Regions from separate parts of the Sphingobacterium sp. BN32 genome, predicted to be linked through region 2. Evidence: riboswitches for the same ligand, from Rfam matches in the RefSeq annotation. Region 2 holds a riboswitch; each other region holds the start of a gene.
What was found. Region 2 has a riboswitch for thiamine pyrophosphate ahead of thiS (sulfur carrier protein ThiS). Riboswitches for the same ligand answer to the same signal wherever they lie in the genome.

Region 1: another riboswitch for thiamine pyrophosphate. It lies ahead of pnuC (nicotinamide riboside transporter PnuC); the one in region 2 lies ahead of thiS (sulfur carrier protein ThiS).
Region 3: another riboswitch for thiamine pyrophosphate. It lies ahead of QYC40_RS16165 (TonB-dependent receptor); the one in region 2 lies ahead of thiS (sulfur carrier protein ThiS).

The regions. Positions count from the first base shown of each region.
Region 1 covers NZ_CP129963.1:2,248,628-2,255,237, forward strand. Annotated here, with positions in the region: gene QYC40_RS09405 (hypothetical protein) at 1-333, shown strand, start outside; gene QYC40_RS09410 (acyl-CoA dehydrogenase) at 334-1,413, opposite strand; gene pnuC (nicotinamide riboside transporter PnuC) at 1,382-2,023, opposite strand; TPP riboswitch at 2,060-2,180, opposite strand; gene QYC40_RS09420 (malate:quinone oxidoreductase) at 2,186-3,682, opposite strand; gene fabG (3-oxoacyl-[acyl-carrier-protein] reductase) at 3,920-4,663, shown strand; gene QYC40_RS09430 (thioredoxin fold domain-containing protein) at 4,746-6,194, opposite strand; gene QYC40_RS09435 (PKD-like family lipoprotein) at 6,201-6,610, opposite strand, start outside.
Region 2 covers NZ_CP129963.1:2,413,330-2,419,939, reverse strand. Annotated here, with positions in the region: gene QYC40_RS10170 (thiamine phosphate synthase) at 1-263, opposite strand, end outside; gene QYC40_RS10165 (thiamine phosphate synthase) at 267-848, opposite strand; gene thiC (phosphomethylpyrimidine synthase ThiC) at 848-2,662, opposite strand; gene thiS (sulfur carrier protein ThiS) at 2,689-2,895, opposite strand; TPP riboswitch at 2,959-3,056, opposite strand; gene QYC40_RS10150 (Crp/Fnr family transcriptional regulator) at 3,270-3,956, shown strand; gene QYC40_RS10145 (calcium:proton antiporter) at 4,049-5,230, shown strand; gene QYC40_RS10140 (hypothetical protein) at 5,330-6,436, shown strand; gene QYC40_RS10135 (AraC family transcriptional regulator) at 6,437-6,610, opposite strand, start outside.
Region 3 covers NZ_CP129963.1:3,808,619-3,815,228, reverse strand. Annotated here, with positions in the region: gene ggt (gamma-glutamyltransferase) at 1-776, opposite strand, end outside; gene QYC40_RS16180 (endonuclease/exonuclease/phosphatase family protein) at 841-1,599, shown strand; gene QYC40_RS16175 (nucleotide pyrophosphohydrolase) at 1,616-1,942, opposite strand; gene dtd (D-aminoacyl-tRNA deacylase) at 1,954-2,412, opposite strand; gene QYC40_RS16165 (TonB-dependent receptor) at 2,451-4,913, opposite strand; TPP riboswitch at 4,970-5,101, opposite strand; gene QYC40_RS16160 (amidohydrolase family protein) at 5,269-6,432, shown strand; gene QYC40_RS16155 (acylphosphatase) at 6,465-6,610, shown strand, end outside.

The DNA of each region.
Region 1 (6,610 bases), 160 kb from region 2:
GTTCTGAATCCAAATGAAAGCTCTTCTTTTTCCTTCAACGGAAAGCAGTATAGCATCAAAGCCTCAGGAAGAGCTTTTGACGATCGTGAAAAGAATGGTGCCGGATTTTATAAGCTGGAACTCTATGAGGACAATCGATTAAGCCGTGTGATACTACAGCAAGATCAGTACAACGACACCCACACCGAAATTCAGTTCATTAGCGACTTTGATAAAGACGGGAAGCCAGACTTTATCTTTTCGAGTCCGAGAGATTATGAAGAGGAACGTGTAATTATCAACCTGTCCAATTCGCCTTATGCGTTTGAAGGCAGTCGGCAATTCGATTGCTAATTATCGTCCGTTCAACAAACTATGTTGGCTCGCAGTAAAGATATTACGAAAAACAATGTTAATCTCCTGCTCTGCTTGCGAAGCACGAATACCTAGTAGCGGAAATAGTTCTACGACCTGCAATCGCATATCCTTGACAAACGCTCTGGAAAAGCTCGCTAAATCCTCATATGGACCGTTATTACCTTCGAAATTGCTAGCAATAACATTCGCCCATATCGTCTTCGCCAGTGCGAAAACATGTTCTCTGCGTGCATTAAAATCAGTTTGTATAGTATCTAGCAGTTTGAACCTTTCCTTGCTGTATTGGCTCGCCCAATTCGGATCTTTAGACTTTTCGAAAAAATACTTCTCCACCAAATCTAGGAAACGGCGAAACATACCTACATAATTCACCAATAGAGTAATCTCTGCGAATGGCATAAAAGGGATATCAAACAATGGCGAATCCGATTTCTTTGCCGCAGGATCTAACAGGAACGCATTATTCTTTGCAACCTTTATATTTTGAAGCGAGAAACTATGGCTCGCGGTACATTCCAATCCAAATGACGTCCAATCATAATGAATCAATACCTGATCACGTGGTACAAAAAACGAAGATACCACTTGTTCCCCATCCTCATTGAGCACCGGCACGCCCTGATCCAATAAATTCGCATTTAAGGTAAAATGTGTCAAGTGTGGAGCGCCCGTAGCGTATTGCCACTCGCCCGAAAGGATATAATGTTCTCCATCCCAATTGGCAGTACCCGCAGCGCGACCACTCCCACCCCAGCAAACCGTTGGTTGACTGAAAATACCCTTCGCCAAGGATGGCTCCAAGAAGCCGGCGAACATATTGGCGCCAGAGCAAAGCGTTACTGTCCAGGTATAGCCTCCATCTACGTATGCCAGCTCTTCTAAAAGAGTCAAACCCTCTACCAGACTAGCTTCTAATCCGTCATAAACTTTCGGCACCCACAAGTTGAACCATTGGTTTTCATAGGCAAGCTTTAATGTGGCAGGCGCTAGTGATTTCATTTTAATCGCTTCAGCCTGCGACTCTTTAATAATTAGAATTTGTTCTGGAGTAAGCATGTGTAAGTTTTTCTTGATTTCGCATAATAAACTGCCATTTCAGGTAGCCGAAGATAGCAACAATAAATAAAAAGGAGGTCAACGCCGCAAATAGGTACAAATCTTTATGGACGAGCAATGGAATTGCAAAGGCATTGCTGATATTCAACAATATCCAATTCTCTATCTTTCGTTTGGCCAAGAGCCACATACCTGCCCATGCAGTCGAGGAAACCCAGGCATCCCAAACGGGAACATCCGAGTCCGTAAAATGACTCAATACCGAGTAAAGAACAATAAATCCAATAAAGACAATACCTAAAACAATCGTCCAATCTCGCTTATCGCAGCGCGTTATAGGCTGCTCCCGGGCTTCCTTATTCGTTACCCAATACCACCAACCATAAACGCTCATAATTAGGTAGTACATATTTAACGCAATCTCTGCGTAGAGTTTCGCACCGAAAAGCACATACATCCCTGATAGTATGCCGAGTATGCCGAAAAAGTAGTTAGACACTTTATTGTTCCTCGATAGAAGAACCTGAATGATGCTGCACACAACAGAGAACCGCTCCAGCGGCGTCGTTTGCAATAAGGCATCCCATAAATCCATAAAAAAAACACCCATAAATTATGTCCTCGAACAAAACTTATGGATGTTATATAGCAACAAGATCCTTTATCCCTACGCCAGCATTACCTGGATCAGGTTTTACCAATTAAGGTATTGGGTATAATCTCAGCCTATCCTAGCAAATGTAGGAGAAGCACCCCATAAGTTTAATAAAATCTATTTATCTAAATTCAACAAACGGTGCGTACGCTCGCGTGTCGATTGACATAGCGCTGCATCATCGTTAAGCTTTTTACCCCATGTAGGGATCATCTCACGCAATTTCTTGCGGTAGGAATCTGATTTCGCACGATCAGGAAAGCATCTCTTCAACAAGTTGATCATGATAGCAACCGAAGTAGAAGCACCCGGAGAAGCACCTAAAAGCGCTGCAATGGAACCGTCTGCACTAGAAACTACTTCCGTACCGAATTCTAGGATTCCGCCATGCTTAGGGTCTTTCTTAATCACCTGAACACGCTGACCAGCTTTTTCAATCTCCCAATCTTCCATTTTCGCGGTCGGCATAAACTGCTTCAACGCATCCAATTTATCCTGTGGCTTTTTCATCACTTCCGTGATCAAATATTTAGTTAACGGCAAGTTATCAAGTCCTGCAGATAACATCGGACGGATATTCGATAATTTAATCGACGCAGGTAAATCAAAGTAAGAACCTTTTTTCAAGAACTTAGTCGAGAAACCCGCATACGGACCGAACAACAACGCTTGCTTTCCGTCGATATAACGCGTATCTAAATGCGGTACAGACATCGGAGGAGCCCCTACCGAAGCTTTACCGTAGACTTTTGCATGATGCGCTTTAATGATATCCTCATTTGTACATCTCAACCATTGTCCACCAACCGGGAAACCACCATAGCCTTTAGCTTCAGGAATACCCGATTTCTCTAATAATAATAAAGAGTGACCACCCGCACCGATGAAAACAAACTTCGCAAGAATCTCACGCTTCTCGCCTGTTGCCAAATCTTTCACCTCGACTTCCCAACGACCATCATCCTCACGATCAATATCTTTCACCTCTTGATTCAATGAAAGCTTGATGTTATCTTTTCCATCCAAGTAGGAAACCAAATCTCTTGTTAAAGCACCGAAATTCACGTCTGTACCGATGTCCATCTTCGTCGCCGCAACTTGTTCATTGCTATCTCTACCGTTCATCATCAATGGTACCCAGTCTTGCAGCTGCTGCTTGTCTTCAGTATACTCCATACCTTTGAACAAGTTTTGTTGAGTCAATGTTTCAAATCTTGTTTTCAAGAAACGAACATCCTTCTCCCCAAAAACCGCCGACATATGTGGCACTTGACGTATGAAATGACTTGGATTCTTAATAATTCCTTTTTCAACTAGGTAAGACCAAAACTGCTTGGAAACCTCGTATTGCTCAGCGATATTGATCGCTTTGTCAATCTTAACAGAACCATCTGCTTGCTCCGGAGTATAATTTAACTCACAAAGTGCGGAGTGTCCAGTTCCGGCGTTATTCCATGCGTCGGAGCTCTCTGCGGCAACAACATCAAGACGTTCTAAAATCTCGATATTAATATCCGGACTCAACTCGTTTATTAAGGTGCCTAGTGTAGCACTCATAATACCAGCACCAATCAAAACGACGTCTACTTCCGTTTTCTTAGTTTTCTTACCCATGTGATTTTTAAATGAGTTACAAAATTAATATTCGCATTATATATAAGCGAATAATTTTGTCAGAAACATATCAGATATTTGTGATTTTATCAAAAATACCCAATTAACATTAGCGATATGCATATTTTTGACCTTAAAAAATAAATCCAAGCCTTCCTATTCGTCAACATTTTTTGTATTATGCAGTTTATTTTCCACTTTTGTGGTTAATTAAGTAAGCATTTAATAAGAATACATATGAAATTGTTAGCCGGAAAAACAGCCTTGGTAACAGGTGCATCAAAAGGAATAGGAAGAAAAATCGCTGAGGTATTCGCTCAGCATGGCGCAAATGTCGCCTTCACTTATTTATCATCTGTTGAAAAAGGACAAGCTCTAGAACAAGAGCTTCAGGCCTTTGGAACCCAAGTAAAAGGCTATCGCTCGGACGCCTCGAAATTTGATGAAGCCGAGAAATTAATCAATGATATCGTTGCTGATTTTGGAACGCTTGATATCGTAGTAAACAACGCCGGTATCACAAAAGACGGCTTACTTATGCGTATGACAGAAGAAAACTGGGACGAAGTCATCAACGTCAACTTGAAATCGGTCTTCAACGTATCGAAAGCAGCTTCGAAAGTGATGATGAAGGCGCGCAAAGGCAGCATCATCAACATGAGCTCCGTAGTAGGTGTTCAAGGGAATGCCGGACAGGCAAATTATGCCGCTTCTAAAGCGGGTATCATCGGATTCTCAAAATCCCTAGCTAAAGAATTAGGATCAAGAAATATCCGTACCAATGTTATTGCGCCAGGATTTATCCGCACCGAAATGACAGACGTATTAGACCCGAAGGTGGTTGAAGGATGGGAAGCAAACATCCCATTGAAACGCGCCGGAGAACCTGAAGATGTTGCAAACGCTTGTGTATTTCTAGCATCTGACCTATCAGCTTACGTAACTGGACAAGTAATTCCAGTAGATGGCGGTATGTTGTAGTAGCATTTAATAATTAGGAGAGGTACGAAGCAATCTTTGATAAATCAACAGATTATTTCGTACCTCTTTTCTTTTGGAAAAATTATAAAGATAGCTCCTTTATAAACGTTTCAGCATCCACGTAACCTACTAAACGCTTTAATTCGTGATTTTCAGAACTAAGTACCAAGTAAGTTGGATAGGCCTCAACCTTATATTTTTCAATTAATACCTTTCCTAATTCCGACTCACCATCTATTTTTATCGCTACGAAACTCTCTTTAAATAAACCGCCTACGATTTCTAAAGGAAACACTTCGATATCCATTCGTTTACAGGGGCCGCACCAAACCGCATAGAAATCAACAAAGACTTTTTTGCTTTCTCTTTCGGCTTTAGCAAACGCAGCAGATAGTGGCAATGCTTCAAATTTAACCCCATTCCTCCGACCTACATTCTTAATGATATTTATAGAACTCGTTAATCTCTTTTGATAAAACTCATTTTGATAGGGCAGAAATTTCTCCATTAGCTCTACTTGCTTCCGGTTAATAGCTAAGGAATCGGCACTTAGATTTGGTTTGAATTTTTCAAATTGAAAAAACTGCTGAATAGGCTTGAGATTCGGTAATTCCTTTTCCAACTCTGATAAGAATGCTAATTCAGATAGATCTGCATGTCTAAGTGAAGCGATTTTAAACAAAGGTTTGACTTCTTCATCATGTTCAATCTTTGCCTGCTGTATAAAATCTTTTATCGAATTATATAGAGAGTCTTTATTCGCTATCTGATGAAAATATGCACTCTCCGTAGCATACGCAACCAAATCTTTCCGTAATATCTTCTGAAAAAAGAAATTAACGACCGAATCACCCATAACTTTTCTATATGATTCCTGCTTTTCAATTAGATAATCAACTCGAGGGTGTTTCCTCTCGATAGTATATCGAGAGAAAACAAACCAATTCATAGGACTGGCTTTTTCCTTTTCCGAAAGACTTGCATAGTAGTCATCAATAATTTGAAATCCCTCCGATTCTTTTCCATCTTTCATGAGCTGATAGACATAGTCATTCACCAACTGAGGCGTTCTTTCTCCGTTTGTAAACCGTTTTGCGATCGAAACATCGGTTCTGGAACTATCAACTGTTTTAAGAATTGCATCTAGAAAATTGTCTAACGGCAATGCTCCTACAACCCTCCCAACCTCTTGCAAATTTACATCAGTAACAATGTAGCTTGGATATGCCCCGATTGTAAATCGTTTAGCTAAACCTTTACCTTCTTTTTCTGCATCCAACTTCAACAATATAAATTCCCGCCCTAAAGTAGACTTGGTTTTCGAGTGACCCAACACTTCGGCATCCATCTTTTTACAAGGAATACACCAATCGGCAAAGAAATCGATAATAATTTTTTTATTTTGTTCCTTACCCACTTTGAGCGCAGCATCAAGCGTATGGAAAACCTGAAAATCATGCGGCTGAACTTGTCCCCACGACAGGTGCCAGAGTCCCCCCAAAAAAAACAATACGATTATTACTTTTTTCATTTCACCTTAATTAGAAGAGTTTTTCCAACTCATATTGATGATTTTAGACAGACCTGTCCATTTGGCTTTTTCATCTTCAACCAATTCAATGGTATTCGTGTTGTTTGTCAATACCATTTTATGAATGGTCCCTTTTGTAATGGAGCTATAAGTTGCGACGTAAAGATCGGTATATACACCAGTCTGAATATCAGATTTGATCATTGTAATTTCATCACCAAAATCCTTGATCAAAATCGTCTTATCATTTCCGATACTATAATCGTACGCATATAATTTAGATCCATCTACAAAAAATAGCGCAGTACGCAAACTCGAGAAGGCATACAATGTTGATTTTGCCAAATCCGTTGAGCTACTGGTATTCACTGTATAACCGTTTCTTTTGACAGGTGTACTCGTTGATGAAAACTTAT
Region 2 (6,610 bases):
CCTAAATGTACGCCGTCGGTATCTAGCGATTTCGCTAGCCCCGGGAAATCGTTGACTATACATATGGCGTTATACTGCATACAAAGCTGTATGGCCGCCTCGGCAAGGTCTTTCAATTGCGTCGCAGTAGCCTCTTTCCAGCGCACCTGAATAAACTCTACACCCGATTCTAATACCAATCGGATACCCGCCAACTGTTCATCCATCGCTGTCCCGTTCGAAATAAACATTAATCGAGGTAATCTTCTATTTCTATTCATCATTATTTATAATTCAACCTTCGATAAGCAAGATGCTAAATAGCTTACCGGATTCTCAGCTTGCCAAATGGAACCCAGCATAGCGACATCATCTGCACCCGCGTCTAATGCTTGCTGTAAGTTGTCTTTATGAATACCGCCTAATGCGATTAGCTTACAGTTTTGATTTGTTCTACGCGGGAGTTCCTTCAAGATTGCACTTCCTTCGCCATAACCCTGCTTGGAAATGCTGGGGTAAAAAGGACTCAAGAAAGCATAATTCCAACTGTCATCTAAGGAATTGAACTCTGCTATGCTATGCGTGGAAGTTGAGCAGATCAAAGTTCCTTGATATTTTACATGCAGACCTTTCTTGCGATCTTGACTATTGAAATGCAAACGTGTAAACCCCATTTCTGCAGCCAAATCATGCTGCTGATGGCTCACTAACTTATCAAGCTGTTCAATTCCTATCGCTTGGATTAAGCTTTCGAAAGCCGACGAACTTATCATGGGGCGGCGAATATGCAATAGAATATCATACTGCAACAAATGTCGCATGATCGCTGTCTCATTTTTCACCGCCTGTTCGTTACTGATGACAATCATTACAAGTAAATCTCTTTGCCAGATTCGATAAACTCTTGTGATTTCTCAAGCATGCCTTGTTCGGTTGCTTCTCTAATTTCTTGCGTAATCTTCATTGAGCAGAACTTAGGTCCACACATAGAGCAGAAATGTGCAATCTTGGCACCATCAGCAGGAAGAGTTTCGTCATGATACTCTCTCGCCGTATCCGGATCCAAGGAAAGGTTGAACTGATCTTCCCATCGGAATTCAAAGCGGGCTTTGCTTAGGGCATTGTCTCTATATTGTGCGCCCGGATGACCCTTTGCTAAGTCGGCAGCATGCGCGGCTAACTTATAGGTAATGACCCCATCCTTCACATCTTTTTTATTGGGTAAACCCAAATGTTCCTTCGGTGTCACATAACATAGCATCGCACAGCCATACCATCCGATCATGGCAGCACCGATTGCTGAAGTAATATGGTCATAGCCCGGCGCGATATCCGTTGTCAATGGCCCTAGGGTGTAGAATGGCGCCTCGTCACACTCCTCCAACTGCTTTTCCATATTCTCCTTGATCATGTGCATAGGAACGTGCCCCGGTCCTTCGATCATAACTTGGACGTCGTGCTTCCATGCGATCTTCGTCAGCTCACCAAGCGTCTCCAATTCTGCAAACTGCGCTGCATCATTTGCATCTGCAATAGAACCCGGACGTAGACCATCACCTAATGAGAATGCCACATCATATTGCTTCATGATTTGGCAAATCTCATCGAAATGCGTGTATAGAAAGTTCTCTTTATGGTGGAATAAGCACCATTTAGCCATGATGGAACCACCGCGGGAAACAATCCCTGTCACGCGTTTTGCCGTTAAGTGGATATAGCGGAGCAAAACGCCTGCATGTATCGTGAAGTAGGAAACCCCTTGTTCTGCTTGTTCGATTAATGTGTCACGGAATATCTCCCAGGTCAGGTCTTCCGGCACGCCTTTTACTTTTTCTAGCGCCTGATAGATTGGAACAGTACCAATAGGAACCGGCGAGTTGCGGATGATCCACTCTCTGGTTTCATGAATATTCTTCCCGGTCGATAAGTCCATAATAGTATCTGCACCCCATCGGCATGCCCATACCGCTTTCTCGACTTCCTCTTCAATGCTGGAGGTAACAGCACTATTGCCGATATTCGCGTTGATTTTCACGAGGAAGTTACGCCCGATAATCATCGGCTCGCTCTCTGGGTGGTTGATATTGTTAGGGATAATCGCTCGACCGGCAGCAATCTCCGCACGGACGAACTCCGGTGTAATCCGATTCTTCGGGGTATTGGCGCCGAAGCTATTGCCCTCATGCTGCTGCTCCATGCCCGGAGTCGCATGCTCCAATTGCTCAATACGCTGATTCTCACGAATAGCCACATATTCCATCTCGGCCGTGATGATTCCCTGCTTAGCATAATGTAGCTGTGTCACATTCGCATCCGGCTTAGCTCGCATCGGTCGATGGCTGTAGCTGAATCGCAGTTCATCCAGGCGATCATCTGCTAATCGTGCTTGCCCATATTCTGAACTGATACCGTCTAAGATTTCCACATCCTGCCGATCAAGAATCCATTGCTCCCGAATGCGTGATATACCCTGGCGCACATCTATCGTCAATTCTTCATCGGTATACGGCCCTGAAGTGTCATATAGCGTAATCGGAGGATTCTTTTCCTCACCGCCATTGCTGAGCTTGGTATTACTTAAGCTAATCTCCCGCATGGCCACGCGAATGGGATGTATATTTCCCGGCACATAAATCTTCTTTGAGTTAGGGAAAGGTTGCTGTGAAATTCCTTGTTCTTTCATATCGTGTTTTAGATTTTATTTAGTCGTTAGCCGCCTTGGGTTGCGGTGATGATTAGAATATGATCCTTGTCGAATAACCTAGTTTCTGCCCATTCTACCATAGGGATAACTCTGTTATTGACAGCGACAGCCGTGCCTTTGCGTAACACAGCAAACTCTGATGCGAGCAAGGCAGCAAGACTCTCCGGAGCTTTATCGAAATGTTTGGACTGTTGATTGATTGTTAGTTCCATTCCTATATTGTTTTTTATGGGTAAAAACTTTAGGAATGGCTACATCGATGCATATGGCACCCATGTTGACATCTTACTTTTCCCTACGCCAGTATGATCTGGATCAGGTTATAAGGGTAAAATCTCAGCCTGCATTTATGCAGACACCCCTAAAGTCAATGCTAAAATAAGGCATATTATTTTAATTAACAATTATTTTAGGGAAGAATGAGTTAAGAATGAGGTGAAAAGATGGCATTCAATTGCAAATACTGTAACTTATTTGATTTGTAATAAGTTTTATCTTTTGTTTGATAGGGGGATTTGCCTTGAACCAGGAAAGGAAGGATGAAATGATGAGCAGGATATCTGGTTTGCTATATAAAGACTGGAGTATGAAGGCAACCATAGGTCTTTACACTAACTACTATCTACTAACTACTATTTCTATCGCTATTTGCGTTAATTCTTACTATTTTAGGAGTGCAGATCCGATAGATAAGAGGTTTGCGTCTTCACCCATGACAATTGAACAACTATTAAACAATTTTTATGAGCTTCCTGCGTCCTCTTTGGAACTCTTGGTAAACGAGATGCAGGAAGTCCGTTTTTCAAAGGGGCATATCCTTCTCGAGTCCGACCGCTTGGAACGCAAAGTATACTTTCTTACAAAAGGCCTGGTTCGGGCATATTCTCCACAACCTGAGCAGGACATTACGTTTTGGTTTGGACTGGAAGGTGATATCGTATTGTCGATGCGCAGCTATGTAGAACAGGTGAAGTCTTATGAAGATGTCGAATTGATGGAGGACAGCACCCTCTATGGAATCGGCATTGAGAAGTTGAAATCCTTATACCTTCGCGACATACATATTGCCAATTTGGGTAGAGTAATCGTGGAAGGGGAGCTGCTGAAGATGGAGAAGCGATGGATCTCTTCGCAGATAAAATCTGCGAAGGAGCGCTACGATGAGTTGGTCGAAGAGTCGCCGGCGCTGCTTCAGCGTGTTCCACTTAAGTACATTGCTTCTTTCCTGCGAATGACACCTGTCAGTTTAAGTCGGATTCGGAAAGAGAAGTAATCTTAACCAGCCTTTTATTATCCCAGGATAATTTTCGAGGAAGATAGAGGTGCTATTTTTGCAAGGTTTAAAATTATTGCAAAGATAGAATCATGAATACGGTAAAAAAAATATCCATCAGAGAGGTCATTCCTATGTCGACTTGGCTTCGATTAGGACTGGTATGGCTAGTCGTTGCTATTTTCAGCTTTTTCGGACATGACTTGATGGGCGCGCAAATGGGCGGATGGACTGCTGTTGCAGTCTTCGTGCTATTGTTGGCTACCATAGTGGGAGCCGCTTTCGGCGTCGTAAGAGAAGCCGATGAATTGGCACATAAGCTGGGGGAACCCTACGGTACTTTGATACTCACGCTATCCATCGTATCCATTGAAGTCATATTAATTGCGGCCGTTATGTTAGGCCCAACTGAAAACCCTAGCATCGGTAAAGACTCCATTTTCTCGGTCATGATGATTATTATGAATTTGGTAATGGGATTATGTCTGTTACTGGGCGGAATGAAATACGGCGAGCAGGAGTACAATGCGCAGGGCGCCATGGCCTATCACAGCATGATTATCATGCTCGGCGGTATCTCGATGATGCTTCCCAACTTTATCAGCGGAGCCGGCGATGGTTCATTTAGCACAACGCAGGCGATTATTCTTTCAGGTCTTGTGGCATTGTTGTATGCAGCATTTCTATATTTCCAGATGACGAAATACCGCCATCATTACATACAGCCACCAGCCGGCCAGATGGAGATTAGGTTTACTGATACCCTCATCAATACTGATTTGGAAGCGAGCGATACTCCGCATACCGCAAGCGCTGCTAAATCAGAAATTCTTATCCGCTCGATTGTGCTTCTAGGGATGATACTGCCGATTGTTCTTCTATCGCATCATATGGCGGTCGTTGTAGACTATGGGATACAAGCGGCCCAGTTGCCAATGTTATTAGGAGGTGTGCTGATTGCCATTATTGTGTTTACACCCGAATCGATGACTGCCGTCAAGGCTGCATTAAATAATGAGTTCCAACGAGCGATCAATCTTTGTCATGGCGCTTTCGTATCCACCGTTGGACTCACAGTGCCAGCTGTATTGATCGTCGGATTGATAGCCGGCAAGAGGGTACTCTTTGGGCTAACAGGAACGGAAACCATACTTTTTGTTTTGACGCTACTACTTAGCTTAATGAGTTTTATGGGGAGAAGAACTTCGCCCATCATCGGACTGATGCACTTGACTTTATTTATCGTCTTTATCATGCTGATATTTAATCCTTAGTAAGGTTTCCAATGAACTAATTCGTCAGTTAAAGTATGTTAATCTGTATACTGGCAATTCGAGTAAATGTATACTTTAGCGCTATCAAACCCGCTCCATATGAGAATTGCCATATTTCTATTTACCCTACTGTTTAGCATAAGTAGCCTTCAGGCACAGATCCAAGTCGTTGACAGCCTCAGTAATACCCGCATTGCTGGTGCGAATGTCTACACCGATTCCGGGCTCTTGATAGGTTCATCGGATTTGAATGGCGAGATCCATTTGGATTCCTTACAGGCAGTGAAGGCATCGACCATCACGCTAAATCATATCTCTTACCAGAACTTAGATATACCCTATGCTGAATTTCTGAAAGCAAAGGTTATCCGTATGCAAGCCCGGAGTGTCGCTTTGGAAGAGGTGACCGTAATGGATCGCGAGAAATATGACTATGTAGTGCTGAAGGGGTATTTCAGGAATTACGAGACCTTCAACAATCGTCCTCGCTATCTCTATGATGGAATTGTGTCTTATTATATTCCGATCAATAAGAATAAAGGAAAGTCGAAGATGGAACTGCATCAATATCGTCTTTTTAGTAATGCAGAAGCGAATCAAGAGCTCAAAGACACGCAGGGATCTCTAATGTATTTCAAACCATCAATTGGTAATATTCAATCGAAAAGCTTGTTGGAAGCAATAGAGGGAGTGAAGGGAGCGAAGTTGAAGAATAGTGGCAATCGCACGGTTATCGAAAATGAAGGCCTAGCAATGGGCTATTCCCAAGTCGGAGCGGATGGCAATACGCAGGTTTTTTACAATGTCTTCCCGCCGGGGAAGAAAGTACATGTCAGTTTTTTCAGAATTAAATTCGATGTGTACAAAAGCACCCGTTCAGAGTCCTATCAGGGAAATAACTACACGAATCCCTCCATTATGGATCTAATCAGTCGAGTGTCTACGGTATCTGCATCTATAAAAAGGCAAAAGGAGCATGGTTATATGCCAAGAGATTATTCTACGGAATTTTACGTCATGGAGCGCAGCTTCCTAACGAAGGCCGAATACAAGGCTTTAAAGCCGAACGATAAGCGCTGGCAATTCCTAGAAGAAAAAAGCAAGTATACCGAAGAATTCTGGAAGGATTTAGACCGTTTTGGAATCCCTCCCGTAATCAAGAGCGTGGCAAGTAAAATTGGCAATGAGCTGAAATTAGCTAACTAATTACCTGTTAATTGCTTGCCTTGTTTCGCTTGGCAGTCGCTCATAATGCTGCAGATATACCTGCGAGAAATGATGCGCATATTTGAACCCGCTGATAAACGCAATCTCCTTAATCTCCATATTGCTATGCATCAAAAGGTGATGTGCATATTTCAGGCGCTGTTTCCTAACGTA
Region 3 (6,610 bases), 1.4 Mb from region 2:
CGCCAAACCGCTTGGTAATTTGCAAGATCCTCCAGGCTAATAATACCATTGCCTTTTTTCATCTCTGCAATGATATATTCTGCTGTTTTTCCTTTGTAAAAGCCATCACGACCTTGTTCTGCGATTCGCTTTAATGTTTCCCCCAATTCTTTCTGTACAAACAAATCACCTGCCTTCCATTCCGCATCGCGGATTATTGCCGCACCATTGGGATTATGTTTTTTGAAAGGTTCCTGATATCGGTTGAATTCTCCGGCCTGTTGTGCTGTAATCGGGAATCCTTGCTCGGCCAACGCTATCGCCGGCTCCAACAGCTCTTTCCAGCTTAAACTGCCATATTTTTTGAAAGCCTCGTCCATACCGGCAACTGATCCGGGAACACCGGCAGCCAATTGTCCGTAAAGACTTAAGTCGGTAATCGGATTACCATCCTTATCCAAATACATATCACGCTGTGCCTTTGCAGGTGCCTTCTCACGAAAATCTAGGGAGTTTACTAAGCCTGACTTATCGCGGTAAACCATGAATCCACCCCCTCCGAGGTTACCCGCATTGGGATAGACAACAGCTAAAGCAAATTTCACAGCAATAGCAGCATCGACAGCATTTCCTCTTTTTTTAAGAATAGCAACTCCCACCTCTGACGCGATAGGATGCGCGGTTACCACCGCACCATTGTTATATTCTTGCTTATCCTGAGCCTGCTGTTGAGTAACAGAACAGGAACCAAGATAGAAGGCAATGAATAATAAGTAAAATATATTAGGTAATTTCATGTGCTAAAGATATTAAATTTGGCACTATTACTTGAATATAACCCTCAAATATCAATCTGAACACATGAAACAGCTTTTCATAATACTCTTGAGTTCTATTTCTTTGACGCTGTCAGCACAAACCATCAAGATACTAAGCTATAATATTCACCATGGGAATCCACCGGCGAAGCCGGGTGTTATTGATTTGCCGGCTATTGCAAAAGTGATTGTCGACTCGAACGCAGAGATTGTAGGAATTCAAGAAGTCGATATCCATGTGTCCCGATCGGAAATGGTCAATCAGGCGGAAAAGCTTGCGGAGCTGACCGGGATGGACTATTATTTCTCGAAAGGCATCAATTTGGAGAAAGGATATTACGGAACGTTGATCCTCTCGAAATATAAGATTGTAGGCAAAAGGAGATACGATCTGCCTATGCCGGTAAAAAGTGAGAATAGATCTTTAGCGATTGTGGATGTAGAATTACCGAACGGCAAGCGCGTTTCCCTGGCGAATACACACCTGGATCTACACGAGGAGAATCGAATTGCTCAGGCACATTTTATTAACGAGCTGGCCGAGCTTTATAGCAGCCCTCTAATATTGGTGGGTGACTTAAATGCTAAGCCCGGATCCGAACCGATTAAGGTTTTAGAGCAGTTCTTTGTGCGGAATACTACATCCAATGCGCCTACCTCACCAAATGTAAACCCGCGCAATGAAATAGATTACATTATGCTTCTGGATAATGTTAAATTCAAATGGAAGTCCTATAAAGTGATACCAGAGCATCAAGCTTCTGATCATATGCCATTATTTGCAGAGATCCAGATTCAATAGATAAAACAACGAGAAGCTATTTCAGCTTCTCGTTGTTTTTATGCCGCTCGCTATCGCGTTTAGTCTTTTTATCTAAGTTTTTGGTCAAAGCATCAGTTAGATCGATGCCCGTTTGATTGGCTAAACAGATCAATACAAAAAGAACATCTGCCATTTCATCAGCAAGATTAACTTCCTCGTCCGATTTCTTGAAAGACTGCTCCCCGTATTGCCGGGCCATAATACGCGCCACTTCGCCAACCTCCTCCATCAACATTGCTGTATTCGTTAGCTCATTGAAATAACGCACTCCCGTGCTGTTTATCCATTTATCCACTATGGCCTGCGCTTCTGCTATCGTCATATCTGTTTTATTTAGAAGTTATCTTTATCCTTGGTATTCATGATAATCGTAACGGGGCCATCATTGCGCAGATCGATTTTCATATCGGCGCCAAAGATTCCTAGTTGCACCGGCTTGTTCAGCAAATCAGATAGGTACTTACCCATGGCTTCATACATGGGCTTTGCAATATCGGGCTTGCCCGCACGAATGAACGATGGTCGATTGCCTTTCTTCGTCTGTGCGAACAGGGTAAACTGCGAAATCAACAGAATATTGCCTTCAATATCCTGAACAGACCTATTCATCAGCCCCTCCTCATCCGAGAAGATACGCAAGTTCACTAACTTCTGTCCCAACCACTCCATATCAGCCTTTGTATCTTCCTCTTCCACACCTAGAAGTACCAATAAACCGTCCTTAATTTCTCCCGTTATCTGATTGTCTACCGTGCAGCTCGCATGGCTCACTCGTTGTATTACTGCTCGCATGCACTAAAAGTAAAAAGATAATAACGATTTGCCAATCCTTAGAACCTAATATTCAGTCCTAACATAAAATTAGTCTCTGCCTGTGGGTAGTAAAAATTGTAATAATCTCGCGTCCCTTTGCTTTCAAACTTCTGGCCCCAGGTATAACCCGTCGTCTCATACTTGCTGTTGAAGATGTTATTCACCGTCAAGTTCAGGTCGATACGCTCGATACCGAAGGCTGAGAAGCTATAAATACCTTGAAGATTGTTCACAAATGAAGGATCTATGCTACGTTCCTTCGCGCCACTATTGTCCAAGTAGATTCTAGAGACATACTTACTCAATAAACTAAAGGATAAAGCCTCCGTAGGTTTGTAAGTAAAGATATTCGACAGAACGGCTGCAGGCGACTTCGCAATAGTCGTCGACTTGTAGAAAATTTCTTCCTCGCCCACATAATTCCAATCATTTTCATTATCATAGACAGCAATCTTCTCCACGAAGTTCTTGATCTTATTCTGACTCAATGCTGCGGTTACTCCCCACACAAAATGTGAATTGATATTCCAGGCAGCATCCAATTCAAAACCAATTCTATAACTGTCCTCCACATTCTGGCGCAATGCCGCGCCAACATCATTTAGAGCACCCGTAGGGATCAACTGATTTTTATAAAACATCCCGTAAACATTCGCTCCGATATTGAACTGCTGATCTCTAAAACGATAACCCGCCTCCACATTCTGCATCTGCTCCGGTTTCGGGAATTCATTCAATGGATTTTCCACATAGTCCGAACGCTTTGGCTCCTTGCTTGCAAATGCATAGGATGCATAAAGATTGCTGTTCGAATTGATGAAGTAAGTTGCTCCAATCTTCGGATTGAAGAAGTTAAGCTTGTCTTTGAAATAAAGATCTTTCACTTTATCATCATCCCCCTCGCCTAAGTAGTAAATATTTCTGTACTGCAAATCCGCATTAAACAACCAATTGTCTAATCGATAGTCGGCTTTTACGAAGAAATTGAAGTCGTTCTTATCCGCCTCATTGTAATAGTAGCGATCGCCAAGGTTACTGTTTGACGCGTATCGCGCCCAAATCACCTCACCATAATGCTTGCCACGATATTGATTATAGGCCCCACCAAAGATGAAGCTTAGCTTGCTGTTCGCTTTATAGTTTGCCGAATAAGTTACCCCATAAAAGTGATTGTCTAGCCAGCGACGGCGAATAAGGTCTGAACGGCTGATGGTATCCTGTCCATGAAAGACAGTGTCCATGCCGTAGCGAATCATTTTATCCTCCGGACGAAATTCCTCGTAATAACCTGCACCGCGCGTGTAATGCAATGCTGCATTCAGATTCAGTTTATCGCTTGCTTCAAAAGTGTATTGCAGATGCGCATGCGTTTGGGTGTAGTTATCTGTTTGATTGTCGTAGGTGTAGTAATTGTATTTTCGCCCTTCCTCTTTCAAACGGTTAAGTTCTTCGGGTGTGTACAGTTCCATCGCCGCCGCGTACTCTACCAGACGTGTATAGTCGCCGCTTATCAAAGGTTCCGGCGTACCATACCAAGATTGATAGGTCTTTTCTTTTCCGGAAAAAACTGTCGCTTTTAGTATATGCTTGTCCGTGTACAATCCTCCATCTACGTAAAAAGACTTCAAATCTGAACTTGCCCGATTGATATAGCCGTCCGATGCTACGCGAGATAATCTTGCATTAAAAGCATATTTATTATTAATTAATCCCGAACCTACTTTTAACGTGTTCTTCCAGGAGTTGTATGACCCGAAAGAGTTGTTTAGTTCCGCATAAGGCTCTGCCTCAAGTGCATCGGTCTGGATGTTCAAAGAAGCACCGAAAGCACCCGCTCCATTCGTGGAAGTTCCGATACCACGCTGTACCTGAATGCTTTGCACGGACGAAGCAAAATCCGGAAGATTCACAAAGAAGCTACCCATGCTTTCCGCATCATTCAGTGGTATGCCATTTAAAGTGATGTTAATACGTTCGTTGTCCGATCCACGTACCGTCATGCTGGTATAGCCAATGCCGGCACCCGCATCCGAGCTAACGACAACACCGGGGGTTTGATTGATCAAGAATGGAATATCCTGGCCCAAGTTATTCTTACGGATTTCATCCTTGTCTATGTTTTTGTAGGTCGTCGCGGCATTTTCTTTCGCGCGAGTTGCTGTTACGAAAACCTCTTCTGTCACGAAGGAGCTTTCTTTTAACTGAACATTCAGACTGCTTTGCTCGCTTGGATTAATCTGTACAGAATAATTTTGATATCCGAGAAATGTTACCTGTAATAAATAATTTTTTGTAGCTAAATTACTAAAGACCAACAGTCCGTTTTGGTCGGTTTTACCGGTTTCTGTAGCTAATTTTACCGTTGCTCCAGCGAGTGGTTCGTGGTCTCTGTTACTGACTTTTACAGTCAATGCATGCTGTGCAAAACCCAACATGATCAGGTGGCAAAAGGCAACTGTCGCCCATACCTTTTTTAACATAATGTGTGTTTGTGTAAATGAGTTAAACTTCACTATTGCAAGGGGTTACAATAGCCCTTATTTAACCGCCCTCTCCCTACGCTGGCATTATCCAGATCAGGTACGCACTACTTTTTACAAAGCGGTGCTGGGTATATTCTCAGCCTTTATTTGTGTTGTCGAACAACAAGGCACCCCTATATGATGAGACAAAATTAACCTTTTATTAGCTTTAATCAAAATCGGTAAGGTATTGTAACAAATTTGTAATTATTGTTTTATTAGTTAACATTTATTGAAAAATTTGTAAATTGCCTGTTATATAACCCTCTGGGGTGAATTACGCTAACTTTAACAAAACGGTTTTAAAAAATTTATGAAGTATTATGCTGCTGATATTGTATTTCCAGTAACTGGCCCTGCAATAAAAAAAGGAATCGTAGCAATGGACGACCATGGAACAATTAAGGGGATTTACAACCAAGGTGAAGTCGACGATTCAAAAGTAGAATTTTTGAAAGGAGCCCTAATTCCTGGCTTCGTAAATGCACACTGTCATCTCGAACTCTCGCATATGGAAGGCGTTGTTCCGCAACACACGGGCTTACCTCAATTCTTAATGAAGGTAATGACCGAGCGTGGAGCGAAGGAAAAGGCAGTTGATAAGGCAATGGAAGCTGCGGATAAAGCCATGTATGAAAATGGTATTCAAGCAGTAGGGGACCATGCCAATTCTGCCGTGTCGGCCAAAATAAAAGAAAATAGTCCGATTCAATACCATACGTTTATCGAGGTGATGGCGATGACGGATACTGATGTGGATGCACGCATTGATCAAGCGAAAGAAATTGAATTCCATTTCGACTACAAAAGATCGTCCATCACACCGCATGCACCATACTCCTGCTCGAAAAACTTATTCAAAACGTTTAAGAAAGTCGTTGGAGAGGATAATATCATCAGTATTCACAATCAGGAAAGCGATGAGGAAAACAAGCTTTTTAGATATAATAAAGGAGAATTCATCGATTTTTATAAGCAGATGAAGCTTTCTGTTGATGGTTTCCGTGCGCAAGCTAGAAACTCGCTGCAGTCATTCTTACCCTATATTCCCACAAAGAATAAACTAATCTTAGTTCACAATACATACACCTCCATTAAAGATTTAGATTTTGTAGATCGCATGGGTAGAAAAGTATATTTCTGCTTGTGTCCTAAAGCGAATCTATACATCGAGAACAGGCTGCCAAAAGTGGAGAACTTCCTGTTGGGAGGCCATGAAATCGTGATCGGTACGGATAGCTTAGCATCCAATACATCGCTAGATATTTTGGACGAGCTAAAAGTGCTTCACGCTGAATATCCACATCTTGATTTTAACGAAACGATTAAATGGGCAACAATCAACGGAGCGAAAGCACTGAATGTTGACCATGAATTAGGATCGTTAGAAGAGGGCAAAAAACCAGGTCTTGTTCTATTAGAAGGTATGGAAAGCTTTAAGCTGGATCCCAAAATTAAAGTTAAGCGAATCCGATAGCTTTTTCTAATTCTTCTTTTACCTTTGTAACCATGAAGCATTTGAATGTTTTGGTCAAAGGAAAAGTACAAGGGGTGTACTTTCGTGCCTCTACGAAAGCGGTTGCCGATCAGTTAGGCGTAAAGGGATTTGTGTTGAATCAGCCTGACGGAACCGTCTATTTGGAGGCCGAAGGAGA